Nitrosospira lacus: one gene and its partner. The protein of the gene in region 1 binds, or shares a complex with, the protein of each later gene. Links are inferred from orthologs where the notes say so. Each region holds a gene or a part of one and is shown in the gene's direction. Other genes may lie near its edges. The genes, in order: EBAPG3_RS12910 and EBAPG3_RS11535.

The links.
Region 2: the proteins of EBAPG3_RS12910 (region 1) and EBAPG3_RS11535 are in contact, whole or in part, in a crystal structure (PDB 1YFN), measured with the Escherichia coli proteins. The link is inferred for Nitrosospira lacus from one-to-one orthologs.

The regions. Positions count from the first base shown.
Region 1 is NZ_CP021106.3:2,824,661-2,839,384, forward strand. What follows is about bases 4,789-7,694. They hold EBAPG3_RS12910 (ClpXP protease specificity-enhancing factor), read left to right. Parts: upstream 4,789-5,980; coding sequence 5,981-6,409; downstream 6,410-7,694. Other genes in these bases: EBAPG3_RS12900 (cytochrome c1), read left to right, coding at 4,789-5,329; EBAPG3_RS12905 (glutathione S-transferase N-terminal domain-containing protein), read left to right, coding at 5,385-5,984; EBAPG3_RS12920 (AlbA family DNA-binding domain-containing protein), read left to right, coding at 6,642-7,694. In the rest of the region: EBAPG3_RS12870 (EF-hand domain-containing protein), read right to left, coding at 1-42; EBAPG3_RS12875 (ATP-binding protein), read left to right, coding at 343-1,221; EBAPG3_RS12880 (Nudix family hydrolase), read left to right, coding at 1,237-2,178; DNA gyrase inhibitor YacG, read right to left, coding at 2,234-2,419; petA (ubiquinol-cytochrome c reductase iron-sulfur subunit), read left to right, coding at 2,743-3,348; EBAPG3_RS12895 (cytochrome b), read left to right, coding at 3,348-4,595; more of EBAPG3_RS12900, read left to right, coding at 4,592-4,788; more of EBAPG3_RS12920, read left to right, coding at 7,695-7,817; EBAPG3_RS15060 (hypothetical protein), read left to right, coding at 8,179-9,198; EBAPG3_RS15065 (hypothetical protein), read left to right, coding at 9,399-9,596; EBAPG3_RS12925 (SRPBCC family protein), read left to right, coding at 9,696-10,250; EBAPG3_RS12930 (hypothetical protein), read left to right, coding at 10,467-10,835; EBAPG3_RS12935 (hypothetical protein), read right to left, coding at 11,200-11,379; EBAPG3_RS12940 (hypothetical protein), read left to right, coding at 11,984-12,313; EBAPG3_RS12945 (hypothetical protein), read left to right, coding at 12,672-12,941; EBAPG3_RS12950 (hypothetical protein), read right to left, coding at 13,285-13,686; EBAPG3_RS12955 (undecaprenyl diphosphate synthase family protein), read right to left, coding at 14,212-14,724. UniProt on the Escherichia coli protein: Enhances recognition of ssrA-tagged proteins by the ClpX-ClpP protease; the ssrA degradation tag (AANDENYALAA) is added trans-translationally to proteins that are stalled on the ribosome, freeing the ribosome and targeting stalled peptides for degradation.
Region 2 is NZ_CP021106.3:2,537,285-2,551,945, forward strand. What follows is about bases 6,122-8,964. They hold EBAPG3_RS11535 (sigma-E factor negative regulatory protein), read left to right. Parts: upstream 6,122-7,184; coding sequence 7,185-7,745; downstream 7,746-8,964. Other genes in these bases: nadB (L-aspartate oxidase), read right to left, coding at 6,122-6,243; rpoE (RNA polymerase sigma factor RpoE), read left to right, coding at 6,581-7,183; EBAPG3_RS11540 (MucB/RseB C-terminal domain-containing protein), read left to right, coding at 7,742-8,731. Outside these bases: EBAPG3_RS11495 (zinc dependent phospholipase C family protein), read left to right, coding at 1-646; EBAPG3_RS11500 (hypothetical protein), read left to right, coding at 649-1,068; EBAPG3_RS11505 (MarC family protein), read left to right, coding at 1,208-1,843; GTPase HflX, read left to right, coding at 2,221-3,561; EBAPG3_RS11515 (hypothetical protein), read right to left, coding at 3,852-4,061; EBAPG3_RS11520 (hypothetical protein), read left to right, coding at 4,161-4,628; more of nadB, read right to left, coding at 4,639-6,121; EBAPG3_RS11545 (DegQ family serine endoprotease), read left to right, coding at 8,970-10,382; EBAPG3_RS11550 (glutaredoxin family protein), read left to right, coding at 10,366-10,644; lepA (translation elongation factor 4), read left to right, coding at 11,251-13,047; lepB (signal peptidase I), read left to right, coding at 13,099-13,902; rnc (ribonuclease III), read left to right, coding at 14,035-14,661. UniProt on the Escherichia coli protein: An anti-sigma factor for extracytoplasmic function (ECF) sigma factor sigma-E (RpoE). ECF sigma factors are held in an inactive form by an anti-sigma factor until released by regulated intramembrane proteolysis (RIP).

The DNA.
Region 1 (14,724 bases):
AGCGAGAGAGCTGATTGATTTTTTGCTGGGCATATTATTCATGGTATTTTCTCCTGTAGGTGGTACTTGGTTTGGATAACAAGCTTTTGAAACAGCATGCGCTTACCGACCCGCTTGCCGTTTTGTGGTAACTCATTAGCAAGATCCTTTTTTAAAGATCCGCACATGAGCAATCTGTTACGCTTCTATAAACCGCTACCCTTGCGGATGCTGCCGTAACATACTAAATTGTCTTGTTTTCCGAGATACTGTTCAGTACGATAACGCACATAAGGCAAATACTGGAGTGCAGCACCAGGCTCCAGAATCCCGCCCTTCAGATATCCATTCACTATTGATCACATGAATAACTGGGACACGCTATACGGCCGCGCCGAAATACTGCTCTCCCGGCTGGAGGGACTGCTATCCATTGAGCAGCCTGACCCTGGCTGGGATACGGCGGTTGCATTCCGCTGGCGAAAATACGGTCATATCGGATTCATACAGCCAGTCGCCCACCCTCATCACGTTACGCTTGATGCATTGCGGGGCGTCGAGCGGCAAAAAGAACTTTTGGACCGGAACACTCGTCAGTTCGTGCAGGGCTATCCCGCGAATAATGCGCTGCTCACGGGCGCGCGGGGTACGGGCAAGTCGTCGCTGGTGAAGGCAATGCTTAATAAGTATGCCCCTGCGGGATTACGTCTAATTGAAGTGGAAAAGCATGACCTCACCGGTTTGCACGATATCGTCGAAAAGATATGCCAGCGCCCCGAGCGCTTCATTCTGTATTGCGACGACCTGTCGTTCGAGTCGGATGAGCCTGGCTACAAGACGTTGAAGGTGGTGCTGGACGGTTCCATCGCCACCGCTTCCGAGAATGTTCTGGTCTACGCCACTTCCAATCGCCGTCACCTGATGCCGGAATCCATGAGGGACAATCTGGATACGCGGCATATCGAGGGAGAAATCCATCCCAGTGAATCGGTCGAGGAGAAAATTTCGTTGTCGGAACGCTTCGGTCTATGGTTATCATTCTATCCTTTCGATCAGGACGAGTACCTGGATATTGCTAGCCAGTGGCTCGCCTATTTTGGAATCAGGGAAATGACTCCTCATGCACGTGAAGCGGCGCTGCAATGGGCGCTGGGGCGTGGTTCGCGGAGTGGGCGCGTCGCATGGCAGTTCGCGCGTGACTGGACAGGGAAACGGAAAACGGAATTCGGCGGGGAGCGGTAAGAAATTCCTTCCGGCATGTTTCATCCTTCTGATATCGTTGAGGTAGCCGCTGCGGTCATTACCCGGCTTGATGGCGGCTTCCTTCTTGCCCGCAGGCCCGCGGGCAAGCCCTATGCCGGCTACTGGGAATTTCCCGGCGGCAAGGTGAAGCCCGATGAACCGCTGTTGCATGCCCTCAAGCGCGAGCTGATGGAAGAACTGGGCATATATGTCGAACACGCCTATCCCTGGATCACCCGCACCTTTACCTATCCTCATGCCACCGTGCGCCTGCATTTTTATCGCGTGGTGCAATGGCATGGCGAACCGTACCCTCATGAGAACCAGGAGCTGTCGTGGCAGTTTTCAAACAATGTCGCGGTTGAACCCATGCTGCCTGCTAATGCACCCGTATTGCGAGCGCTTGATCTGCCACCGGTTTACGCAATTACCAACGCGATGGAAGTGGGTACGAACCTTTCTTTGCAACAGATAAGGCACGCGGTGGAAGGGGGGGCGCGCCTGGTGCAAGTGCGTGAAAAGGAGATGACGCACGAGTCGTTGCATGTTTTTGCCGGTGAAGTAGTTGCATTGGCTCATCGTTACGGCGCCAAGGTTTTAATAAACGGTGATATTGGCTTGTGCCGCGAAGCTGGCGCGGATGGAATCCATTTCCCGTCAGCACAATTGATGAATATTACGGAACTGCCCGGCATCGACTTGTGCGGGGCGTCCTGTCACAATGCGGAAGAGCTTTCTCAAGCCGAGCGATTAGGGATGAGTTTTGCTGTACTCGCGCCAGTGCTGCCAACACAGAGTCATCCCGAAGCGCAAACGCTGGGGTGGCGAAAATTCGCCACCCTCGTTCGGGGATGCTCGCTTCCAGTATACGCGTTGGGTGGCTTGCGCCAGGACGATTTAACCACGGCATGGGAGCATGGCGGCCATGGCATCGCCATGATGCGGGCTATTGGGTAGATATTATTTTTAATGAAGGGAAAGCTGCGTAAATATGCCAACCTTGAACCCCTCTCTATTCCTCATCCTTCAATGCCTCACCCTCTTGTTTCTCCGCTTCTGGAATGCGGTAGGATTCTGCGGCCCACTCCCCCAGGTCGATCATCTTGCAGCGCTCCGAGCAAAACGGGCGATAACGATTGGCGTTAGTCCAGATAACGATCCTGCCGCACCGGGGGCAATTGACGACGGGTTGCTTCATTTAACCTGAATCCGGCAGAGAAACTTCTGTCTGTGAAAGCATTCATGACTCCACCAGGCAACGCTATCCAATGCCGTGGAATCCGCTCGGAGATCCTAAAAATATTATAGATTAAAATGGGGAATCCGCGAAGATTCGCCTTGTACAGATGACCAGAGCGAGTATAGGCCAGAAAAAATGAGTCAAGACCCTCACGATTTCCGCCGTGCAATCAATATGTTTTCTTATCAATATTTATTTTCCAATACATACTATGCTAAAATGGTTAAGTTTTTTACAAGTTTTCTTTAAAACTTACAAACCGGAAAACGGGACTGCAAAATATGGCAGATTTTGAAAAAAAACAGGAAATGAATAGTCGGCGGCGTTTCCTTATCGCCGCAACTTCGGTGGCAGGCACGATCGCAACCGCCGCTGTCGCAACACCCTTCGTGATGAGCATGATGCCCAGTGAACGCGCCAAGGCGGCAGGGGCACCGGTTGAGGTGGATCTCAGCAAGCTCGAGCCGGGCATGCTATTGATGGTGGAATGGCGTGGCAAGGTTGTGTGGATATTGGACCGCACCCCCGACATGCTGGCCAGCCTGAAGCAGCTTGACGGTCAGGTCGCCGACCCTAAATCGGAAAAGCCCCAGCAGCCTGCTTACGCACAGAATGAAACCCGCTCCATCAAGCCGGCAATTCTGGTCGTGGAAGGTGTCTGCACCCATCTGGGATGTTCCCCCGTTTATCGCAAGGACATTGCTCCCGCGGATCTCGGAGCCGACTGGCTGGGTGGTTTTTTCTGTCCCTGCCATGGTTCCAAATTCGACCTGGCGGGCCGCGTCTACAAAAGTGTTCCCGCGCCGACCAACCTGGTTGTCCCCCCCCATACATATTTGAGCGACAATCTCCTGTTGATCGGGTCTGATCGTAAGGAGTCCGCATAATGAGCAAGCGACTGGATTCAATGGTGGAATGGCTGGATGCACGTTTTCCTTTGACCGAGACCTGGAAGTACCATCTCGCCGAATATTACGCACCGAAAAACTTCAATTTCTGGTACTACTTCGGTTCGCTTGCCTTCCTCGTGCTGGTGAATCAGCTTCTCACCGGCATTTTTCTCACCATGAACTACAAGCCGGACGCCAGCATGGCATTCGCCTCGGTCGAATACATCATGCGAGACGTGGACTTCGGCTGGCTGATCCGCTACATGCACTCCACCGGCGCATCCATGTTCTTCGTGGTGGTCTACCTGCATATGTTTCGCGGAATGATGTATGGTTCCTACCGCAAGCCGCGCGAGCTCCTCTGGTTGATCGGCATGGGCATTTTCTTCATCTTGATGATGCTGGCGTTCACGGGATACATTCTGCCGTGGGGCCAGATGTCCTACTGGGGCGCCCAGGTGATCATCAGCATGATTGGCGCAATCCCGGTGATTGGACAAACCCTTTCCAACTGGATCCTGGGCGATTTCATGCTGTCGGACGCCGCGCTCAACCGTTTCTTCGCCTATCATGTGGTGACCCTGCCAGTCCTGCTTGTGACGCTGGTATTCGTCCATGTCGTCGCATTGCATGAAGTCGGTTCGAATAATCCGGACGGCATTGAAATCAAGGCGAACAAGGATCCGGTCACCCATATTCCGGTGGATGGAATCCCCTTTCATCCGTATTACACGGTGAAGGATATTTTCGGAGTGGTCGGATTTTTAATTGTGTTCTGCGGCATCATATTTTTTGCACCGGAGATGGGCGGTTATTTCCTTGAATACAATAACTTCATTCCAGCCAATACGCTCCAAACCCCCGATCACATCGCGCCGGTATGGTATTTCACCCCATACTACTCGATGCTGCGGGCGGTTACCGTCAACTTTCTCTGGATAGACGCAAAACTCTGGGGCATCGTGCTGATGGGCGCTTCGGTCGCAATCTTTGCCCTGCTGCCCTGGCTGGACCGCAGTCCCGTAAAGTCGATCCGCTATAAGGGGCCTTATTTCAAGATCGCCCTCACGCTTTTTGTCATTAGCGTTTTTGTGCTCGGCTGGCTCGGCACGAAATCGCCCACCCCGCTCTATACGCTGCTGGCACAAATATTCACGGTCATCTACTTCGCCTTCTTCGTTCTTATGCCGTGGTACAGCAAGATAGACAAAACCAAGCCTGAGCCGACAAGAGTGAAAGAATGAGAAAAATAACACAGATCTTATTTATTTTTTGCCTGGCTCCCCTTGTCGCATTTGCCAGCGGTCCTGAAATGAAACTGGATAAGGCACCCATTCATCCAGCCGACAAGCTATCGCTGCAACGCGGCGCACAGGCTTTTGCCAACTATTGCCTGACCTGTCACAGCACCGAATACATGCGCTACAACCGGCTAAGAGACCTCGATCTCAGCGAGAATCAGATCAGCGATAACCTCATATTTACCGGGCAGAAAGTAGGCGAGCTCATGACGGTTGCCATGAGGAAAAAAGAAGCCAAACAGTGGTTCGGTGTAGCTCCACCCGATCTGTCTGTAATTGCCCGCTCGCGTGGCGCAGACTGGCTCTACACCTATCTTCGCAAGTTTTATCGTGATGAGTCCACAGCCACGGGCTGGAATAACCTTTTATTTGATAAGGTTGCCATGCCCCATGCACTCTATCAGTTGCAAGGAATACAATCGGTTGCGGTTAAAACCGTTGATGACGGCCACGGTGGAAAACATGAAGTCAAGGAATTGAAACAGGACGCACCGGGTACGCTTTCGAAAACCGAATATGACATGTATATCGCAGATCTGGTGAACTATCTGGTTTACGTAGGGGAACCCGCAGCCACAAAACGGGTACAATTGGGAATTATCGTCATGCTCTTCCTGTTTGCCATGCTGGGACTGACTTATGCCCTGAAACAAGAGTACTGGAGAGATATCCATTGATCATTTCACTTCCATCGAAAGTGCCTAGTCCAATTATGCGGGAAAGTAATAAGTCATGATGACGCTGTACTCAGCCACCACTTGCCCATTCAGCCATCGCTGCCGTATCGTGCTGTATGAAAAGGGAATGGATTTCCAGATTATTGATGTCGATCTTCACAACAAGCCCGAAGATCTGGCGGTCATGACCCCCTATAGCCGGGTTCCGGTACTGGTGGAACGCGATCTCATTTTGTATGAATCCAATATCATCAACGAATATATTGATGACCGCTTCCCACATCCGCAGCTCATGCCCGCTGATCCGGTAATGCGTGCCCGCGCACGGCTGTTTCTGCATCGCTTCGAGCAGGAACTTTTTTGCCATATCGACTCTGTCGAGAGCAGCAATCAGAAAACAGCGGATAAGGCGCGCGCGACGATCCGCGATAATCTGACGGTGATTGCACCGGTATTTGTCAAACAGAAATACATGCTGGGAGACGAGTTTTCCATGCTCGATGTAGCGATTGCGCCACTTCTCTGGCGACTCGATCATTATGGCATTCAGCTGCCCAAGCAAGCCGCGCCGCTATTGAAATTTGCCGAGCGCCTGTTCAGCAGACCGGCGTTCATTGACGCGCTCACCGCTTCCGAGAAGGCGATGCGCAAATGAAAGAGCGTTCCACCAAACCCTATCTGATTCGCGCTATTTACGAATGGTGCTCCGATAGCGGTTACACCCCTTATCTATCGGTCAAGGTGGATGCCCAGACTCGTGTACCCACCGAATTTGTGAAAAACGGTGAGATCATACTCAACATCAGTTTTGATGCGGCACATCATCTTACGTTGGGTAACGATTTAATCCAGTTTTCTGCCCGCTTCGGCGGCTTATCGCAAGAAATCTCAATACCGGTTAATGCGGTTCAGGGAATTTTTGCCAAGGAAACCACACAGGGTATTCTTTTCCCGCCGGAGGGTGAGGCAGATGCGGTACAACCCGAGAATGGCATTGAGAATCCGGATAAGCCACCGTCATCAACTCAAATCTCGCCCGCACCTGCTGGTAAAAAGCGCCGTTTCCAGGTTATCAAATAATTCCCGCTTGTTTCTGCAGCGCCTCCTCACAAGTTTGCTCCCTCGCTTCCCAGTCTCTATAATTACACCCGCGCCGGCATAGCTCAGTTGGTAGAGCAGCTGATTTGTAATCAGAAGGTCCCGAGTTCGACTCTTGGTGTCGGCACCAATAAAAACAGCTAGTTAAGTATTAATTGGAGGGTATTGTATGTTGACCCCTCCAATTTTAAGTAAATCATAGTAAAATTCCAACGTGTCCATTACTCGCACAGATTTCGACGCGATTTGCGAAGCAGATCTGGCGGAGCTGGTTGCGGGTCAAGTACCCGAAGGCTTGCATCTCGATTACAAACGCGATTCCTACGGACCTCGTGACGAGGATAAAAGAGAACTGCTTAAGGATGTATCAGCTTTTGCAAATGCAAACGGCGGGCATATTGTTATCGGCCTTGATGAAACGGAAGGCGTTGCATCTCAGCTTTACGGAATTAAGACTGCGGATATTGATGTTGAAGTATCTCGCCTAGACCAGATTGTCAGGACTGGTCTCGAACCCCGCATTCCCGGTATCCGAGTACGTGCCATCCCTTTAGAGTCTCAATCCCACGCGATAGTTGTTCGGGTTCCGCGTAGCTGGCGCCTACCCCATCGAGTCTGCGCACAAAATTCCAATAGGTTCTGGATTCGCAATTCGGCGGGTGCTCACGAGGCAAGCATGGACGAACTTAGGCATCTTTTTACGTTATCAGCATCAGCGATTGACCGCGCGAGGGCATTCCGCGCTGAACGCATGGGACATATTACGAGTGGTGCGGGCGCCGTGCCCTTAACCGGCAATGGCCGTTTTATACTCCATATCATACCGCTGTCAGCTGTGGCTTCTACTGCCACTTTAGATGCGAAACAGATATACCCTCACGTGGACGCATTTAGGCCTCTAGCTAGCAGCGGCTTTTCCCCACGATACAATTTGGATGGTGTTATAAGCGAATGTGGGGGTGTGGTGGGTCTTGGTTATACGCAATTATTTCGCAACGGCGTTATAGAAGCGGTGATTTGCAATCTCGTCCACGCTTCCAACGGAAGAAATGGGATAGCTGGTTTACGTCTAGAAAAAAATATTTTTAGCCTACTTTCAGGATACATCAATGGCTTAAACACAGTTGGTATCGAGCCACCGCTAATCCTTATGTTCACGCTGGAAGGTGTGGAAGGAGCTTACTACCACGTAATCGATCAGTTCCGTGACGAACAAATACCCTTTGACCGACCTGTGGTAGCTTTGCCGGAGTGCTATATTGAAGACTTCGGCAGCGATGCGGACTACCACCGCGCAGTTAAACCAGCGTTTGATGCGTTGTGGAATGCAGTAGGGTTGGATGGTTCTCGCTTCTTTGATAAAGAAACGGGATTGTGGAATGGGCGCTAATCCGGTTACAAAGCAGTTGCACGCTACATCCATCCCTCACCAATATTCATGAATACGGTCTTTATTATTGGCGCAGGAGCCAGCAAAGAAGTAGGTCTACCAACCGGTGCAGAGCTCAAGAAAGCGATCGCCAAATCTTTACTACCAAGGCTAAGGTTCGAATTAAATGTCTTAGACTTTCGCCACAGACAGAAACGTGCCAAAAGCTGCCGGGAGCTCGAAATACCGCTTCAAACCTCCTAGCATTTGCTATATTAAATCCATGGGAAGATTGCGGGACAGCCAACCGACTATGGGATCTGTCCCGCTCATGCCAAACGCTAGGCACTCGTTTCCTGATCCTAGAAGGAGGAAGAACAAAATGAAATCAAAACTCGCTAGCACCCTGTTAACACTCCTTGCATTGAGTCTTGCCTCTACACAATCGTACGCCGTTTGCGACTTCGGCCCCGACACCTGCTTGCCAGGATTCGTGTGGCGGGAAGCGTTTAATGGAGATCACGTTTGCGTAACAGGGGCTACTCGCACTCAAGCCGCCAATGACAATTCGATTGGATCGCAAAGAAAAGTACCGGGTACTGACGCATGCAAACCGGGTTTCGTCTGGCGCGAGGCGTCCCCTACCGACCATGTCTGTGTGCTTGGAAGCACACGCACCCAAGCGACTTTAGATAATTCTCAGGCAAATGCCCGACGAGATCCGCAATGCGCTAATCCATTGCAAAACGACACTTCACCGCCCAGTTTTATTCAGAACACAATTACGTTTGTACGTGTCTCTGACAATCTTCAGGTCGGGTCAGAGATCATACCGCCCGCCGGATTGACAAAATCGTCACTGGCCAGAGATCGACGGCTTGTAATAGCAGCTTCTGCAGGCGACAACGAGAGCGGCATTGCCAACATACGTCTGCAAGGTGGAATAAGCTGGAGTTGCACAGCGCGTCTTGAGAATATCGGCGCCAATAGACAAGGGACGCTGGGTGCGCAGTCTGACGAGGAAAAAAATAACACCAGCACACCGGGAAATCCGCTGCTGCGAAGCGTTCATTTCACCATTGACCCTTTTGAGGGCAATCCCTCACGCCTAGTTTGCCCATGTACCAATGATTCTGGCTCGCTCACGGTTACCATCACGTTGGTAGCCCGTAATGGGAAGGGATTGGAAGCAACTTCTGCACCAATTACAGTGCAGTATGCCCCGCAATTACCGACCTGCGGCGTTGCGTCGGGTGAAATCTGTGGCAATAAAGAACTCGGCCAAGTCCTGACTTGCACAGACGGACAGAGCTGCGACTTCAAAAGGTCGACCGTTTGCTCGGGATGGTGGATATTCAGAACATGCGATAACGTTCAGACAACTGACATGTTTTGTCCATAGGTCATACAGCATTAAAGTGGGTGGCCTTACATTCCAATATACGTCTGACGAGATGCTGGAGAGGAACGCCGCGAAAGCGCGGCGCCCTTCAGCTTAATTCGTTGAAGCTGTAGAAAAAGTCTCGCGCAACATGGAAATGCTGAGTGTCATGCACTGCTTCTTGCCGCTCGTTCAGCGAGCAGTCCATGACCGGCTGAAACGTGTCGGGAAGAGCCCATCGCGAGCAGCAGTTCCGTGCCAATTCCGGTCATTCGGGTAAGGGGGTGGAGGGACCCCAAAGAAAATCAAAGCTGTTCTTCGACCGGAAGCAGTTGCACTCGACACTTGGTTGCAATTCGCTGATGCAGCTCCTTGGCAACTGGCTCATCACTCAACAAGATGAAAAACTGGTAGCATGAAACTCACCCGTTTGAAGACGAAAAACCGAGAGAGCCTCACTCTTCTGTCTACCAATGAGAAAAACTTCCTTCTTGCTACTCATGTGGCCGATGCTATTTATGGCGGCGGCACTTGCAGATCCACGGCAGGATAAGGATATTAAAGTTAAGGTGCAAGTCGCGGGGGAAAACGTTATTGTTGACGTAATCCTCTCTGTTCCGGCCACCCGGCAGGAGGTCTGGGTCGTGCTGACTGACTTTGAACACATGGCTGATTTTGTCTCCAACCTGAAGGAGAGCAAAGTGGTCAGTATTTCGGGAGACACGCTAAAGATTTTCCAGCGCGGCTCTGCAACGTATGGCCCGATCAGTTTTCCATTTGAGTCAACACGGGAAATACGGTTGATCCCCTTCGATAAAATCTGGTCGCACATGATCAGTGGCAACATGCGCAAGATGGAAGGTACGACGCAGCTGATCGATGAAGGTGGGCAAACTCAGATTATCTATCATACCGATACCATCCAAGAATATTGGATTCCTCCAATAGTGGGAAAGACTTTCATCGAGCACGAAATTCGGGAGCAATTCTATGAAATGCGGAATGAAATAGTCAGGAGAAAACGGGCCTCCGCTTCTTCGAAACCAACCCGAAGCTCTGCACGCGGAATTTGATGATGCTTTCCTGCTGATGAGTAGGAAAAGGAAGTGCAGTGCTTGAGGCTGTTGGAGTGGATGCGCTCGCGCAGTTGGTTGTGCACCGACCGGTTTTTAATCAGCCTGACTTGTATTAATTCTTCCGCCTGCTATTCTGCGAATGTCGTGTAGTTGAAACGATCGCTGGATGCATCCTCGGAAGAGCCGGTGATAAATCAAGAGAGAGGCACAAGAATGAAACCTATGATTATCATTGCTTCGTTATGGTTAACGATGCTGCTTATCCCATCTACTTCATTTTCACATGATGAATCGACGGACATTCCACCTATTCATGCCGAGACCGGCCATGTTTACATTGCAAACCGCACAAACGAAGAGATTATCTTCTATTTGGAGTCGGCAAACACAATTCGAACAAAGCATCGTCTCCCTCCCGGATTTGGAGCGACGTTTAGCGGAGCAGCTGCGGATGCATGGTTTAACATTCACATTTACACCGCTAACACTCATGTGAATTATGGTCTTGACGCAGGCAATCGGTACTATATCAAGCAAAACCCGGCCGGAATTCCAAATGTATACAAAATGCCCGGACGCTGACATACCTGATCGATTTTCCAACTTTGGTAATTGATAACCGCCGAAGTAATCTACGGTGGCCAGAATATCCAATAAGGTGTCGTGGACGTGGTGCGATTGAGCCCATTTCCCGGCCCCAGCGGCTTTGCTTTCATAAAGCGCCTTTGCCTGGTGCTTGCTCTCGACTTACGGTGAATCAGTATGCATCCAGCAAATGGGGGGGCATCCATTTCTTCTTACCACTGTAACGCTGTGCAAACAGAAAAACGATTCCTTTCACTTCAAACAGCGAAAGGAACAACATTGGGTCTGTTCCAATTTCTTTCCAAACCGCAAAGCTTTTTAAACCCGAATCGCCAACCTTTCCGCATCTTGATATAGAAATTCAATGCCGTTTGGCTAATAGCTGCTTAATCTGGTCCAAGTCCTGCTGGATCTGCTCCACCGATGCAACCAGATAGATCAGGCCAAGGTAAAGATTATATTTTTCTGGCTGGCTTTGTTCATTGCCAAATGAATTGAGATTTTCAACGAACATTCGCTTTGCATCCGCGGCTGCTGACATGTTGGACTCCTTAAAAATGGTTGATAGATCTCACTGTTAAACATCAGAAGGATCGCACGGATGAATGCGTATCACAACAGGGTAATGTGAACGCCCCGCCGTGCCACCTGTCATACAGCCAAGCGCGCTTGACTCAAAACCCCCTATCTATCCATCGCTTTCTTGAAAACTCATGGCATCCCAAGGGATTTTGTTATTTCATAAAGGGGATGCTAAGATTGGATTTCTTGACGGAAACACACTGTAGACAGGGCGTACTAAACCTGAAGACGCAGGTGACCCCTGCCATCCAGGCTTTATTTGAATTCAAATTTGATTGATCAATGAGAGGATTATGAAAAAGGACGACTCATCGCTGCCGCCCAATGTTATCCCCCTATTCCGCTCCTCCCCTTCCGCAGACTTGAATCCAAAGCGGGAATATAAACGAAGGGGACCGGAAAGGCGGCAATATAGCAGAAGGCGGCCCGATCCGAATAATCAGCAAGGCGCCGGTGAGAGAGAGCTGCCCGACCGGCGTCGGCATGGTCGACGCCACTGAATAGTCCAATTCCAGGGACTGAGAATGGCATCATGCTCATAGCCTCTTAAGGAGATGTTGGCCATGAAACACGCAAAAACTGGATCAAATAAAGAAATTATTGAATTAAACCAGCAAGTCTCAGGTCCGTCGCTTGAGGAACTTCAGCGATCTCATTACATCGTTGAGGCTCTTATGTCGACGCTGCCTCCTCACACTAAAAGTGAGCTTGTTGATCTGCTGCAAACTCTTGCCAAGGGTGGCGAACCCCAGGCGGCCATTGATCACGCTCATCAAAGGGCGATGCAGATTGTGTCCGATATTTGCAAGCCCAATTCCCTTCATGGAGCTGAGGGCGAGGCATATAGGCGAGAAATGGGTGAAAGACGGCAACGTGAGAGGCGGCAGAAATAAGAATACGATAAATCATCCACAAGTGAATTCATCGATATGCCGTGAGTGACCCAGGATTACCAGAATTTCTCATGCGCCACTCTTCCGATATACTTCCATGCGCCCATAAGAGCGACCTCCTTAATCCGGGCTTCTTCCTTGCCTGTCCTTCAGACAGGCGTACTTCAGTCCAATAGTAAAACCTGTTGATGCGTTTAACATGTAAGGGAATGATTTTACCCGCTGGTTGACTATTTTTCACCCCTGCATACACGAGCAGAACAATGAATCTGACGTTTTCTCGGATAGACAGCCCTGGCCGGTATGCAATTGAATTTAATATCCCATAACCTCATAACAGGCAAACATGATGGCTGAGATGTCAACTTTTGACCAGACATATGAACTGGCGGATATACTGATGGAGAACGCGACAAAAGAGCAGCTTGCCGAATGCGCGCGAGTGCTCGCTTTGAATCTTGCACATCACCAGATAAAGCATGGGGAAGTGCCGGTAGATCAAACGTTAGCGTTATTACGTACATTCGAGCCCAACGAGGAGCATTTGGATTTGCTCGTAGATGGCATGGTGAACCTGATAGGCGTCCTGTTGAACGTTTGCAACGGATCGGGAGAAACACGACATTGAACTGGATTTTCAGAAAGAATAATCAGAAAGCCCGATACCTTGTCCGGTCATGTAAAAACAAGAATATTGAACCTGAATCACCGACCCGCTGCGCGAGCGATGCCGTTTCCGGCCAAAAAAAAGCCCGGAACGGAAGTTATCGTGGCCGGGCGGGGTGATCACTATTGGAGGAGATAGCGACCCAGGATGTTTACAAAAGGGGTGAATGTAAACACCTGGACTGATCTTATCATGCCAACATGCAGGATTTATGACAGTCCATCAACATTTTACAGAATTTTCTCTTTATATACCGACGCATGGGTATAAAACCCCAGAGAAATTATAACCAGCTTCAGCGTCGTTACATGACTATTACGAGGCCAATAATAAGGCCAAAAATAACTCTTGCCAATACATTATCTTTTAACCAGCCGTCGACATTTCTCATGAAAACGGAACGGTTCTTCTCCATGGAAGCCGGGTCAAATACTTTATCCGGCCATCCGGCTTCAAGCTGGTGATTTTCACCAGGTTTTCCGAACTTTCTTACCAGAGAGCCGGATAAGCGCTCCGCCATCCAGGCAGATCCATATAACGATGCCGCAATGAGAAGGCAATAAGGAAGGGCAACAAAAAATTTTATGGACTTATCGTGGTATTTCTCCATTAAAGGAAAACCATACTCATTTAATGAAATACCAATCATCCACAGGATGGGGAGAAAAAGGCAAAGCATCGAAACATGAAAAAGTAATTGCTTCATGGTATCTCTCCTTTTAACCAACATGAGATAAGCACCTGGTAGTTGCTTAAAGAACAGCCTGGTAGGGCAGACAAACTCATAAATCACTTTCTCCGCTTTATGAAACGCATAGAACAACTGCTTCTGCTATGTATATTTCATGATGAACAGACTGCCACACCATATGTTAAGAAGATGTCACATAGATGTGATTTATTTGTGAAATGTGAGTCCACGACTTAGGACTGATAAGGAGAATTGCAGCCATGAAGCAGAGGAGGCCTGTAATTCTAAGAGCATGATCCTGCATGTAGAACGCGGAATCACGTGGTGACAAAAGCGGAAAATGGAAAATGCCTTGACCGGGGGCAAATGGTATGACCCAGCGATCGCAATGGAAAGCGGATTAGCCGATTAACGGATCAGAAAAATAACCTTTATTTTCGATGCAGAGAGGAAGTACTGATACCGGAGCCCGAGCGTCCCTGGCGAAATTCCCGGCTGCCTGACATGCGGGCAGCGGATGCCGCGAGATGGTTGATTGAATCACCCGCCAAATGTCCGATCCTGCCTCTTGAACCAGGAGAGCGCGTGCTCGAAATGCTGTGGATCAAAATCCGGCCAATATTCATCTCTAACATAAAAATCTGCATAAACCGATTGCACCGGAAGAAAACCGCTCAAGCGGCGCCCTCCGCCCCATCGTACTATAAGATCCAGACGGGAAACTTCGTTTGAACGCAGACAGCCATTCTTGAGGCCACCCAGGTCCCATTCCCAGCCATAGTTGATGAGCAGATTCACCTTCATCCCGGTACCCTGCCGCTGCCTGAATACCTCCAGCACCTTGGGAAATTGTGCTGAAGTCTCATCGCCAACAACCAGCAGCGCAGCACCGCGGCGCGCAATCTCGAACGCAAACGCCACGGATGCATCGGTAAATGCAAGCTTCTGGGCAGGAGGCCGCTTGGTATTATCCTGCGTAAAGCAGTAAATGGAAGCCTCGGTGATCCCGCGTTCCTTGCATATTTCGTACAATGACAATCCCGGATCAATTCC
Region 2 (14,661 bases), 290 kb from region 1 along the record:
ATACACCAGCCATGTGGTAACCGATGTGACCATTCACCCTGTCGTTGAACTGAAGGTAGGTGAATATCAGAAGAACAAGGGGAAGCACAGGATCTGTGAAATGCATCAGGATGCCTATATTTTCCAGCGATTGAACATCGGAGAAGTAGGCTTGGCCGAGCATCTGGATTCGGGAATCTGGGGCTGCTGCGATACGCCCGGCAGCGGAAAGCTCGACCCGGCAATTGTAAGCATCTGGCAGAACATGCTTGAGAGCTGCTATTCCGATCCCTATCAAAGCGACCCTCCCATCATCGATAACTGGCACGGCGCATTCAAGTTCATTGTCGACAAGGCGGAAGAAGGCAATGTGCTCCCCCCCTTTGCCCGCCATGTCGCCGCCAATATCGGCTTGACCTATCCGGCTATTGCCGATCTCGACAAGCAATATTTGGTGGGCTTGGCGACGCCTATGGGTGTGATGAATTATGACCAGATATTCGACCGGGCGATGGAAAATGTACTGGCCGCCTGGTCGCATATTGCCGATGCTGTTTTTAAAAACGATGATGCCTACCAAATGGCGGCGGTTAACTGGAATCTGGACACCGGCAAAGACGATAATGGCGCCTATGTCTACTGGAAAGACAGGAGAGGCATGGCCTGATCATGATCAAAAGCACCGTTACCATTATACTTGTACTTTCTTTCCTGGCAGGTTGCGCGTCCAGCCAGAGGCGTGTTGATAGCGAGGAAATGTATATCAAGGCTTCCGCGCTGACCAAACTGGCGGCAGCGGTGGAATCGACGGTGCGATACAAGGATCCACCACCGGGATTGAGCGAACGCGAATTGCTCGCGCTGGCAACCCGGCACGACCCGATCCTGCTGGAGAATTTCAAGGGCTATAAGGTCAGGGTATTGCGTTACGAACGCCACTCGGTCGTGCTGGTATGCGATGCAACCGGCACGCATGCGTTACTGGAAGATGCGGGATGCAGCGGCCCCATGGACCGCAATCGCTGGATGGGAGAACCGGTGCCATGCGAATTCTCGATCGACACGAAAGCGGTTTGCGGGAAAGATTGACCGCCCTTGCACTTGCCTCTCCCAGGACCGTTACCTGTCTGCTCGCCGAATCGCTGATCCGGCGTCAGCTTTGAAAAGATCAGCCATCCATTTCCCTCTCAGAATAGATGCGCGATATTCAACCTATTTCGGCTAGATAATGCTTTCAATTTTAGCGCTAATTCTCAAGAAGACCATCACGCTCTTCGTGCTGGCGGGACCTGTTTCCATGATCCCGGTTTTTCTCGCCGCCACGGAGGGGCTTGATCTGCACGGCAAAGGCCGCTTTGCCAGGACCATTGGATTGAGCGTCACGGTAGCGTTGCTGGTGGCAACATTTCTCGGCATGCCCATTTTGGGATTACTCGGCGTATCACTCGGGGCGATGCAGGTTGGTGGAGGGGTTATTGTCTTGTTACTGGCAATAGCAATGGTTCTTGGGAAGGAATCAACCTTCAAGGGATCTCCCTCGGTCACTAGTGAACATGGGGTTCGGGAAGCGGCAATCGTTCCCCTGGCGGTGCCGCTGCTGGCCGGGCCGGCGGCATTCAGCTATGTCATGGGAAATAGCGCATGGCAAACCTCCGCAGATCTGGTCCACATCGTGGTGCCTATCTTTATCGTGGGTATCGTGTGCTGGATAACTTTCTATACGGCCTGCCAGGCGGAGAAGAAAATTCGGCAATCCACTCTGGATGTTATACAGCGCGTAGGAGGGCTTATCCTTGCCGCGATAGCCGTGGAGATGATGGCCGCCGGGTTACGTGGACTGTTTCCCATGCTTACTCCGGCCTAGCAGCCTGTCGGACTTGAAGAATCGAAGTACAGAAATGGCTCGGCGAGGACAGATTTTGACGATCTTGAGGCCGATAGTTGTTCTATTGGCCGAAAAAGCGGTGAAATATGGCGGGCCCGATACTTTTAAGTCCTGTTTTTGCAGCTGATTATTTCCTTCACATCCGATAGACTGCTAGTTCATTTTGAATATAGAGAGTGCGAGGCGGAAGTTCATATTTCCAGATAGCAGCGGTTGGACAGTCGAGCTTCTGCTTCAATGCCGCCGTTCATGCCCGGCAGCAACAAGCATGGTTATAAATTGCATACTCAGCGCCAGCGGCTATCACATTTGCAGGTACTATCTGAATTCGCCCACTCAAGATCTGTAATCTCCTAATGCAAAGAGAAATTGAAGAGAAATCCAGGTACGCCGTTGTAGCGGCCGTACAACTACCGGGCGTGAGCGATGACGAGTTTGAGGCGTCGCTGAGCGAGCTGCGCGAACTTGCAAAAACACTGGGGTATGAGGTCGTCCGCACGTTCGTGCAGAAGCGCTCAAGCTTCGACAGAACGGCATACCTGGGCGTCGGCAAACGGCAGGAAATACGCAGCTTCTTGAACAACGACCCCCCCGCGTTCGAGGAAATAGTCGCCAACCCTGATAGCCGGGATATCGATATTATCCTGGTCGACCATGAGATTTCGCCATCGCAGGCGCGCAACCTTGAAAAGGAGGCCGGCTGCGAGGTAATGGACCGCACTATGGTCATTCTCGAAATTTTTCATCGCAACGCCCGCTCTCGTGCTGCGCGCGCCCAGGTGGAGATCGCGCGCCTCGGGTACATGGCACCGCGCCTGCGCGAGGCGGCGAAGCTTGCGGGGCCGCAAGGGCGGCAGCGCAGCGGCGTCGGCGGCCGGGGAGGCGGCGAGTCGCACACTGAATTGGATCGACGCAAGATCCGTGACCGCATCGCCGAACTTCAACAGGAAATCGTCGCGATGGAAGTCGAGCGCAAGACGCAGCGTGCGCGGCGGCAAGAGCGCCAAGGGTTCGCTGGTGTGGCGCTGGTCGGTTATACGAACGCCGGCAAGTCCACCTTGATGCGGGCTCTCACGGGAAGCGAGGTGCTGGTCGCAAATAAACTCTTCGCTACGCTTGATACCACAGTGCGTGCCCTTAACCCGGAGAGTGTGCCACGCGTGCTCGTCAGTGACACGGTCGGTTTCATAAAGAATTTGCCACACGGGCTCGTCGCCTCGTTCAAGTCAACGCTAGACGAAGCGCTTGATGCATCCCTGCTGCTCCATATCATCGATGCAAGCGACCCCGGGGTTGAGCGCCAGCTTGAGGTCACTGATGAGGTGCTTGAGGAGATCGGTGCGGATGTCGTGCCGCGCATCCGCGTCTTCAACAAGATCGACCACGTCGGCGACGCAGCGGCGCAAGCTGAGCGAGAAGCGGCCTTGCGGGCACAGTACCCGAATTGCGTCGTGATGAGTGCACGCCGCCCTGACGAAGTCGCGAAGCTCCGCCAGGCGATCGTCGCGTTTTTCCAGCAGGACTTGGTGGAGGCCGAGCTTTTTCTTCCCTGGTCGGCACAGCAACTGCGCGGGGGAATCTACGCAAGCTGTCAGGTGCTGGAGGAGTACTCGGACAACGAAGGCGCCTTCTTTCGGGTTCGCGGCGAGCCCAACGCCGTGAAGAACCTGCGCGAGCAATTCAGCCAGGTGCGATAAATTCCGAATTGTTTACCGGCTGCCGACCAATCATGATGGAACCGATAGAAAGTAAAGAACGGTAAGCTGTTGGGATGCAATCGCCTGATCATTTTCAAACAGCACGGATAGTCAATATTCGACCGGCAGCAACACCAGATAGGTATAAAATGGCTTAAGCCAGACTTGAAAAACTACGGTCAATGGCGGCAAAAAGTAAAATGATCCAAGTAGGAACCGCTAGTTATCGAGTGGTTGCCTTTGTTACTATGTGAACATCATCAATGCAAGGAGAGCATCATGGCAAAAGGTCAGCAAAAGAAAACCAAAGAAGCAAAGAAACCTAAAAAGAAACCGACACCTGCTATCTGACTCGCTCTTGCGCTGAACAGGTCGAGTAACAGGGAAGGATGAAGGATATCGCCGATTTGCGATGTCTGGTTATCAAGATTAACTGCCAGTACTAGCCCGGCTTTGAAACGAAAAGTGCTTGAATCGCCGCAAGCCTTTATTTCAGACAAATCCTGAGCTTCCCCTCGACTGTCTCCTGCAAGAATTTCCTGACTAAGATAAGTCTGGGGAGGCTCCTGTTTTGGTAGCAATTACAGGAAGTTGAATTGATGGATCTCCAATTGAAGAACAAATCAGCTTTGGTTACCGCTTCATCGGGAGATGGCGGTGACTTTCAAATTAAGAAAAGCAAAGGTGGGTTGAGAATGTCGAAGAAGGTTGAAATCAAATGGTTGAGCGAACCAGAAGAGCACGACTATCAAGCAGCGCTATCGTACCTCTGCCTGCTCTACGACGAACAGACAGCCATCACTCATGCGGATAAATTGAAACGCGCATCGATATCGAAGTTCAAGGCAAAAGATATTTTCAGGGCGTCCAATCTATCATTGCTCGGGGTAAGCAACGCCCATGTCGAAAAAGACCAGCAGAAAATAAAATTGGGGGAGCAGTTATCGCCCCTCCTTCTGACAAGAGATCCGGTTAACGGAAAAGTGATCGTTGCGGATGGATATCATCGATTATGCGCGGTCTACACCTACGACGAAGATGCTGTCATTCCATGCAAGATCGCGTAATACCCTTACCTCAGTTCTGCCGTTGCAACACCGTATCCCGGGCCTCCGGCAACAGCTCCGGATAATCCCGGCTGTAGTGCAGGCCGCGGCTTTCATGGCGCAGCATGGCACTTTGCACGATCAAATCAGCGGTATCCACCAGGTTGCGCAGTTCCAGTAAATCGCTGCTGACACGGAAGTTGGCATAATACTCATTGATTTCCTCATGCAGCAGCTGGATACGATGCTGCGCGCGCTGCAGGCGCTTGGTGGTACGGACAATGCCAACATAGCTCCACATGAAACGGCGCAGTTCATCCCAATTGTGCGAGATGACGATTTCTTCGTCGGCATTGGTGACGCGGCTCTCATCCCACTGCGGCAATTCAACGCCAAGCTGAAAAGGCTGGCCGACGATGTCCTCGGCAGCCGCCTGACCGAATACCAGACATTCAAGCAGCGAATTGCTCGCCAGCCGATTGGCGCCATGCAGGCCGGTATGGGCGGTTTCGCCAATCGCATAAAGATTTTCCAGATCCGTCTTGCCATTCCAGCCGGTAACGATGCCGCCACAGGTATAGTGCGCGGCGGGTACAACGGGGATGGGCTGTCGAGTGATATCGATACCGAATTCCAGGCAGCGGCTATAAATATTGGGAAAGTGCCCTCTGAGGAAATCCGCTGGCTTGTGAGAAATATCAAGATAAACGCAATCGAGCCCGCGTTTCTTCATTTCGAAGTCGATCGCGCGGGCGACGATATCTCTCGGCGCAAGCTCCGCGCGCGAGTCATGCCCCGGCATGAAGCGCGAGCCATCAGGGAGTTTAAGCAAACCGCCCTCACCCCGCACCGCCTCGCTGATGAGAAACGATTTGGCGTGCGGATGATAAAGACAGGTGGGGTGGAACTGGATGAATTCCATATTGGCCACACGGCAGCCCGCGCGCCAGCCCATGGCAATGCCATCGCCGGTGGCGGTGTCGGGATTGGTGGTATAGAGATAAACCTTGCCAGCGCCACCTGTGGCCAGTACGGTGCTATTGGCGCCGATGGTATGGACCTTGCCCGCCGCGCTGTCCAGCACATAGGCACCATGGCAGCTGTTGCTGTTTTTCTTGGCGCGGCCCAGTTTTGCACTGGTAATAAGATCGATCGCGACATTGTGCTCAAGTACCATGATATTGGGATGTGTGCGCACCTTCTCGGTCAGGGTCCGTTGCACGGCCTGACCGGTCGCATCCGCCGCATGAATCACTCTTCGCACACTGTGGCCACCTTCCCGCGTCAGGTGATAGCCTGTTTCGTGACCCTCATCGCGGGTAAATGGCACCCCCTGTTCGATCAGCCACTGAATGGCGCGTGAGCCGTTTTCCACCACGTAACGGGTCACCTCCTCATTGCACAGACCCGCGCCCGCAGTCAACGTATCGCGAATATGGATCTCGGGCGAATCCTCTTCCGATAATACCGCGGCGATTCCCCCCTGGGCCCAGCCACTGGCGCCGTCCAGCAGCGCCCCTTTTGTGATAAGCCCCACCTTCTTGCTTTGCGCCAGATTCAGTGCAAGGGTGAGGCCCGCCAGGCCACTACCAATTATCAGCGTATCAAAATGAAGCCGGGGTGCCTGAGTTTGCATGAATGATCTTCCTGAGAGCGAGAAATCATAACAGACTCATTGCATACGTGGCGCTTTGTTGAACTGCTCGTTTCCATCTCATTGCTCCGCTAAGAGCCATGACCGGCAATATTCTTCCTCCGCTTGAACTTCATCTTTTCCGTAAATCCGCCACATTTAGGATAATAACCACGTTTTCAAGTGAACTAATTTATACAGCCCGTTGTCTCTTGCTACAGAACAGGAACGGCACGCCTTGTGTGTAATTCCCCCATGACCCTTGAACGGGTATACTTGGACAGCTATGTCATAAACGTAGCAATCCAATACCAATCATAATATTCAGGGATCAGGCGGGATGGGTGACCGGGAAATTGACCAGCAACTGGTGGAACGCGCGCAACGTGGCGACAAACAGGCGTTCGATCTGCTGGTGGTCAAATATCAGCGCAAGCTGGCGCGTTTACTGTCGCAATTTATTCGTGATGCGACCGAAGTGGAAGATGTGACCCAGGAAGCCTTTATCAAGGCTTATCGTGCGCTACCGTCATTCCGCGGCGACAGCGCGTTTTATACCTGGTTGTACAGGATTGGCATTAATACCGCAAAGAATTTTCTGGTGGCCCAGGGGCGCCGGGCACCGACCACCAGTAATGGATTTGATGCCGAAGATGCCGAAGGCTTCGAGGAAGCCAGCCAGCTTCGGGAAATGAATACGCCGGAAAGCGAACTTACCAGCAAGCAGATCGCTCAAACGGTTAATCAGACCTTGGAAGAATTACCTGAGGAATTGCGTACGGCAATTACATTGAGAGAAATTGAGGGGCTGAGTTATGAGGAAATCGCGGTTATCATGAACTGCCCCATCGGTACGGTGCGATCACGCATATTTCGTGCTCGCGAAGCGATAGCGGAAAAACTACGGCCCCTATTGGGGACCGGCAAAGATAAGAGGTGGTAGCATGAAGAGTCAGATATCGGCATTGATGGATGGTGAGCTGGATGAGGAAGATGCGGCCAGTATAATCACTCAACTCAAGAAAACAGAGGAATTACGCGATGAATGGGCAGTTTATCATCTGATTGGCGATGCCATGGGGCGGCCAGAGGCGAGATCCGCGCATATCGCACGACGCGTCAGCGCAAGGTTGGCTGTGGAACCGACCGTGCTGGCACCCCGCCCTCAGACGGCAAGGCACAAGTCTAAAGCCTATGCAGTCGCAGCTTCGGTAGCAGCGGTAGCCGCAGTCGGGTGGATAAGCCTGCAGACCGCAGACCGGTCGGCGGAAAATCTGGCGGCCAGCCAACCGGCTCCCGTAACCCTGGCGGCAAATGCGCCGATCTCTCACTCAACTGCTGCCGCTGCGCAAACAATCCCTGTCATTTCGGTTTCTGCGCCCGCTCCCGCCCAAATTAACCATTACCTGTTGGCACATGGTCAATTTTCGCCTAATACGGCGATGCATGGCGTAGCGCCTTATATGCGTACGGTCGCCGAACCGCGCGAAAACTCTGCCAGATGACACGGGTAGCGCTGGCTGCCCTGGTGGTGCTATCTGGCATCATGCAGCCCGTATTCGCCCAACATCCGTCTCGTTCGTCTCCCGAAGCGCTCGAATGGCTGCAAAAGATCGCTGCCGCGCCGCGCCAGCACAACTATATCGGCACTTTTGTCTACTCGTCCGGCAATCATATTGAAACATCCCGCATTATTCACTTGGTGGATGCGGAAGGCGAGCATGAGAAAAGCGAGGTGCTGGACGGCGCTCCGCAGGAAATCGTTCGAAATAACGATGAAATGAGATGCTACATGCCGGAGAGCAAGACTATCGTAACCGAAAAACGCTGGCTGCAGAAAGTTTTTCCCGCCTTGCTGCCCCAGCCGTTGAGCAGTCTCGACGATAGCTATATTGTCAAGCTAGGCGGACAAGAGCGTGTCAGCGATCATGCCTGCCAGATAATCGAACTGGAACCCAGGGACGATAAACGCTATGGCCACAAGTGGTGGGTGGATACTCGTAGCGGCGTGCTGCTGAAAGCCGCGGTGATGGATAAGGACCGGGTGGTGGAGCAATTTGTTTTCACGCAGTTGAAAATCGGCGTCGAAATCGATAAGGAATCGTTGAAGTCAAAATATATGGCGAAAGCCGCCGGATGGCGCACTATCAATCTGGTGTCGTCCACCTTGGGAAGCGGCAAGCTCGGCTGGCAGATCAAGGATCCGCCGCCTGGGTTTAAAAAGGTTATTGAAATGAAACGCAACCTTTCCGGAAAACCGATGCCGGTCGGCCATATCGCGTTATCGGACGGTCTTGCCGCCGTCTCGGTATTCATTGAACCGGTATCCGGCCAAGTAGCTCCGCCGGTTGAAGGGCTTTATCGCAGTCGTGGCGCTATCAATATTTACAGCCGTACCGTTGCGGACCATATTGTGACGGCGGTTGGCGAAGTGCCGCCAGCCACCGTGATGCAAATCGGCGACTCGGTAGTCAGCCACAGAGTGAAATGAGGCTTAAATGAGGCACGGATGCTTTGCATATCCCATATCGGGCCCCGGTTGCGGGGGCATCCGCTAAATTACAGCAATGCATATTGGTTTATTTGCCTAAAGCCGATATAAATCCATTTGGAATTTCCTTCCCAGCAAACTTGCATGATGGTTGTTCGGTATGATAGGTTGACAACGTTCAGTTGATCATCTCTTAACCGTTTCATATTGTTTATGGTGTCTTTATCAAAGGCGGAAAATGATAGCTAAATATATTCTGGTGGCGCTGTTCGGATTTTCTACCATAGTCTCTGCACAAACACAGGTATTGCCTGATTTCACCAGCATGGTCGAAAAAGAAGGAGCCTCCGTGGTGAATATCAGTACCGTCCAAGCCCCCAGCATGGCCGGTAACCGGGCTTATCCAGGCATGCCGAATATTCCGGAGGATGATCCTTTTTTTGAATTCTTTCGCCGCTACATGCCTCCTCATGGCGCTCCCAGAGATTTCGAATCAAAATCACTGGGTTCGGGCTTCATCATTACCTCGGATGGGTACATCCTGACCAACACACACCTCGTGGATACCGCCGAGGAAATTACCGTAAAACTTACCGACAAGCGCGAATTCCGCGCCAAGCTGATCGGTGCCGACCGCAAGACCGATATAGCGCTCCTTAAAATCGATGCCACCGGCTTGCCCAAGGTGACACAGGGCGATCCAAACAAACTCAAGGTAGGCGAATGGGTGGTGGCGATCGGCTCGCCTTTCGGATTTGAAAACAGCGTGACCGCCGGTATTGTCAGCGCTAAAGGGCGGTCGCTGGCGCAAGAGAATTTCGTGCCCTTTATTCAAACTGATGTAGCGATTAATCCCGGTAATTCCGGAGGCCCGCTATTCAACATGAAAGGTGAAGTAGTAGGCATCAATTCACAAATTTACAGCCGTACCGGCGGCTTCATGGGATTGTCGTTCGCCATTCCCATTGACGTGGCCACGGATATTTCCAACCAGTTGATTGCCCACGGGAAAGTGAGCCGCGGCAGAATAGGTGTGCTGATCCAGGAGGTAACCAAGGAACTCGCCGAATCCTTCGGATTGCCCAAACCGCATGGTGCACTGGTTGCATCGGTGCAAAAGGATGGGCCCGCGGATAAAGCGGGCATTGAAGCAAGAGATGTTATTCTGAAATTCGATGGTAAACCTGTAAATGCCTCGGGCGACCTGCCGCGCATCGTGGGTTCCACCAAACCGGGATCAAAGGTGCAGGTACAGGTATGGCGGAATGGCTCCACCAAAGAACTGACGGTCACAGTAGACGAAGTCGCACCGGAGGAAAGAGTTGCGGGCCGCGCCGGTAAACGGGGCAAGCCATCCGACGCAGCCAATCGCATCGGACTGAGTCTGAGCGAACTTACCGCCGAGCAAAAACAACAGTTGGATATAGAAAATGGCCTGCTGGTGGAGGATATGCTGCCAGGTATCGCCAGTCGTGCCGGGGTTCGCCCGGGTGATGTGATCCTCAGCATTAATAACCAGGATGTCAAAACCGTTGAGCAGTTCAATCAGTTGCTCAACAAAATCGAGAAGGGGCGCAACATCGCAATACTGGTAAGGCGCGGTGATACAGCGACTTTCATCACGATGAAACTCAATGGCGATAACAAGTAGCGTGCCTGCTCCCGATCCAGTGGAACTGACCGTGTACGGCCGGGAACATTGCCATCTCTGTCACGACATGATTGCTGCCCTGCAGAAATTGCAGGCGCGGCTTTCTTTCCACCTCAAAGTGGTGGATGTGGACAGCGACGCGGATCTCAAGTCACGTTATGGCGAACGCGTCCCTGTGTTGGTGTCGGGAGGGCAGGAAATTTGTCATTATCATTTTGATCCTGTGGCGCTGGCCCGGATCTTTCCTCAGATCACCGTATAATGGCCCCTGCGAAGGCTGGGTAAATATCCAGGTTAGCAGCTTGTCAAACTTAAGGAATCAAAGCGGGAAAGCGCTGGATGAGGAGAGATTTTGAAGACCAATCCTTGTTCTATCGACTAAAAAAGGCGGAATATAGACCGGCCAGACGCTTCTACAGCCGATTTCCTTTAGGTTCGATCGGTTGCCAGATGCTTATTTTGCCAAAATTCGCTAAAATGCATACTTCTTGATTAAAACAGGGACTGCCGGATATGGGCAGAACTTGCGGTGAATTGGCCATAAGTTTTAAAAAGGGCACAGCATGTGCCCTTTTTTAGTTATCACCGTGCCATCCGGCCAACACCTTCTTTGATTATCCCGCCTCTGATCGATGATCCTAAATCCCGCAGTTGACCGCTCATTTTTTCATTTAATGACTCGTAATGGCTTTTTTCTTCACTGGCTCTTTACTTTTATGGTGAGTTCACTACAGGACGGAGTGTGCGGTTTTTGCGGCACAGGGTTGCGTTGCAAATCCTTGGAATGGAATGATCCTTCCGCGCCGTTGCGCCTTGCCCTGAACCCTAAAAACCGCACATTCCACCCCGTCCAACTGCCGAACTTAGGATGATGCAGCACATTCGTAATTTTTCCATCATTGCCCATATCGACCATGGTAAATCCACCCTGGCGGACCGCATCATCCATTTATGCGGCGGCCTTTCAGATCGAGAAATGGAGGCGCAGGTATTGGATTCCATGGACCTGGAGCGCGAGCGTGGAATTACCATCAAAGCACAGACCGCCGCTCTGGAATATAAGGCGCGCGATGGCAACGTATACTTGCTGAACCTGATCGATACGCCGGGGCATGTGGATTTCTCTTACGAAGTGTCGCGTTCTCTCGCCGCGTGCGAAGGTGCGCTCCTGGTGGTGGATGCGTCACAAGGCGTGGAAGCGCAGACCGTCGCCAATTGCTATACCGCAATCGAGCAGGGTGTGGAAGTGGTGCCGGTGCTGAACAAGATCGATCTGCCCGCTGCCGAACCGGAACGCGTAATCAAGGAAATAGAAGACATCATTGGCATAGACGCTCAACATGCGGTGCATGCCAGCGCCAAAACCGGTGTGGGCGTGGAAGATATCCTGGATGCGGTCATCTCACGCATCCCCCCTCCGAAGGGAGACCCCTCGGCGCCCTTGAAGGCGCTGATTATCGATTCGTGGTTTGATAATTACGTAGGTGTAGTCATGCTGGTGCGGGTACTGGATGGGGTGCTCAGACCGAGGGACAGGATATTGCTCATGGCCAGCAAGGCCGTTCATCTGTGTGAGCAGGTTGGGGTATTCACGCCCAAATCAAAAAACCGGGAATCGCTGAGTGCCGGTGAAGTCGGCTTCATTATTTCCGGTATCAAGGAATTGAAATCCGCGAAAGTGGGCGATACCGTAACATTGGCGGATCGCCCCGCTGCCCAGCCGATGCTCGGTTTCAAGGAAATAAAACCCCAGGTATTCGCCGGACTTTATCCGGTGGAATCCAATCAGTACGATGCTTTGCGCGATGCGCTGGAGAAACTGAAGCTCAACGATTCATCCCTGCAGTATGAACCCGAGACGTCGCAGGCGTTGGGTTTTGGTTTCCGTTGCGGCTTCCTCGGTCTTCTGCATCTTGATATTGTCCAGGAGAGACTGGAACGCGAATACGGGATGGATCTCATCACCACCGCGCCTACGGTGATATATCAGATAGTGATGCGCGACGGAACGATCATGGAAATCGATAATCCATCGCGAATGCCCGATCTCTCCAAAATAGAAGAAATCCGCGAACCGATCATTACCGCCACCATACTTGTTCCACAGGAATACGTGGGATCGGTCATTACGCTATGCATCAGCAAGCGCGGAATACAGAAAAATATGCAATATATGGGCAGACAGGTGATGCTGACCTACGAGATGCCGCTCAATGAAGTTGTCATGGACTTTTTTGACAAGTTAAAATCCACTAGTCGCGGCTATGCCTCGCTGGATTATGAATTCAGGGAGTTTCGCGCCTCCGATCTGGTCAAGCTGGATATCCTCATCAATAGCGAAAAAGTGGATGCACTCTCGCTCATCGTGCATCGCGCCAATAGTCAGTACCGGGGGCGTGAACTCGCGCAGAAAATGCGCGAACTGATTCCGCGGCAAATGTTCGATATCGCGGTACAAGCCGCCATCGGCGCGCACATCATCGCCAGGGAAAGTATCAAGGCATTGCGAAAAAACGTGCTCGCCAAGTGTTACGGCGGGGACATTTCCCGTAAACGCAAGCTGCTGGAAAAACAGAAAGCGGGGAAAAAACGCATGAAGCAGGTGGGCAATGTTGAAATTCCGCAGGAAGCTTTTCTTGCAATTCTGCAGGTGGGCGACAAGTAGCGAATTAGTATGACACTGGGCACCATCTATATAAAGAAGAAGGAATAGGGAATGAATTTTCCTCTCATCATGCTGATACTGCTGGTAATCACCGGGGGTATTTCGTTGCTTGATCGCTTCGCGCTGAGGCGCCACCGTGCGCCGGAATCCCAGGGACCGTGGTGGGTGGAGTATCCTAAAAGTTTTTTCCCGGTTATCCTTATCGTGTTCTTCTTGCGTTCATTCCTGGTGGAACCTTTCAAGATTCCATCGGGCTCGATGATCCCCACGCTGCTGGTGGGAGATTTCATCCTCGTCAACAAATACACCTATGGCATTCGCCTGCCGGTCGCCAACGTTAAGATAATGCCCGTAAACGAACCCCGGCGAGGCGAAGTAATGGTGTTCCGTTACCCGGAGAATCCATCCATGGATTATATTAAACGCATCATCGGCGTGCCGGGGGACACGGTTACTTATCGTGATAAGCAGCTGACTATCAATAATATTCCGGTGAAAATGGCATCGGATGGCGAGTACACATATATAGAATCCGGTTTGAATTACGTTTACAGCCGGCGCTTTCATGAATCGATGGGTGAACAAAGCCACAGCATCCTTATCAACCCGGAAGTTCCCGATATGCATATTGCCGGAGTACGTCCGTTCCCGCACCGCGAAAACTGCTCCTACAATGACAGAGGATTTACCTGCAAGGTACCCGAGGGAAATTATTTCACAATGGGCGACAATCGCGATAGCAGCAGCGATAGCCGGTACTGGGGATTTGTGCCGGAACAAAATATTGTCGGTAAGGCATTCATGATCTGGTGGAACTTCAGTGACCTGACCCGTATCGGATTGTCCATTAAATAGCAGGAACAAAATATCCATTCAATCTTGTCTCATCGTTTCGTCGCTCTTCGGCCTGAATTCGCCAGTTGGAAGGGTCGGCGAACAGCCTGTCCGGCATATCGGACTTTGAGAATCTCCGTCACTCATTAACAGATGGCCAGCAACATACTTTGCCGGAAAATCGGCTATGCCTTTAATCATCCGAAGTTGCTACGTCAGGCACTTACCCATCGCAGCCATAGCCTGCCGCATAATGAGCGTCTTGAATTTCTTGGTGACAGCATACTCAACTGCGCAGTTGCTGGGTTGATATTCAGGCGGTTTCCCGACGTGACCGAGGGTGATTTATCGCGAATACGTGCCAATCTTGTCAATCAGCAGGCATTGGCCGAATTGGCGCAAACGCTCGAGTTGGGCGGATTGATCAGATTCGGTGAGGGGGAGCTCAAAAGCGGCGGAGATCGACGCCCCTCGATACTCGCCGATACGCTGGAAGCGGTTCTGGGAGCAATTTATCTTGATGGAGGTTTTCCGGAAGCCGAGAGAGTTGTCGTCAGTCTTTTCACTCCCCTGCTCCAGGGACTGGATCCGCAGATACTGAGCAAAGACCCCAAGACCCTCTTGCAGGAGTACCTGCAGAGCCGCAGACTGGCCCTCCCGCAATATATTGTTGTCGCCGCCACGGGCGAAGCCCACCAGCAACAATTTCAGGTGGAATGCGTGGTTCCGAAACCGTCCCTTCGCACTGCGGGAACAGGCGCCTCTCGCCGCAGCGCCGAG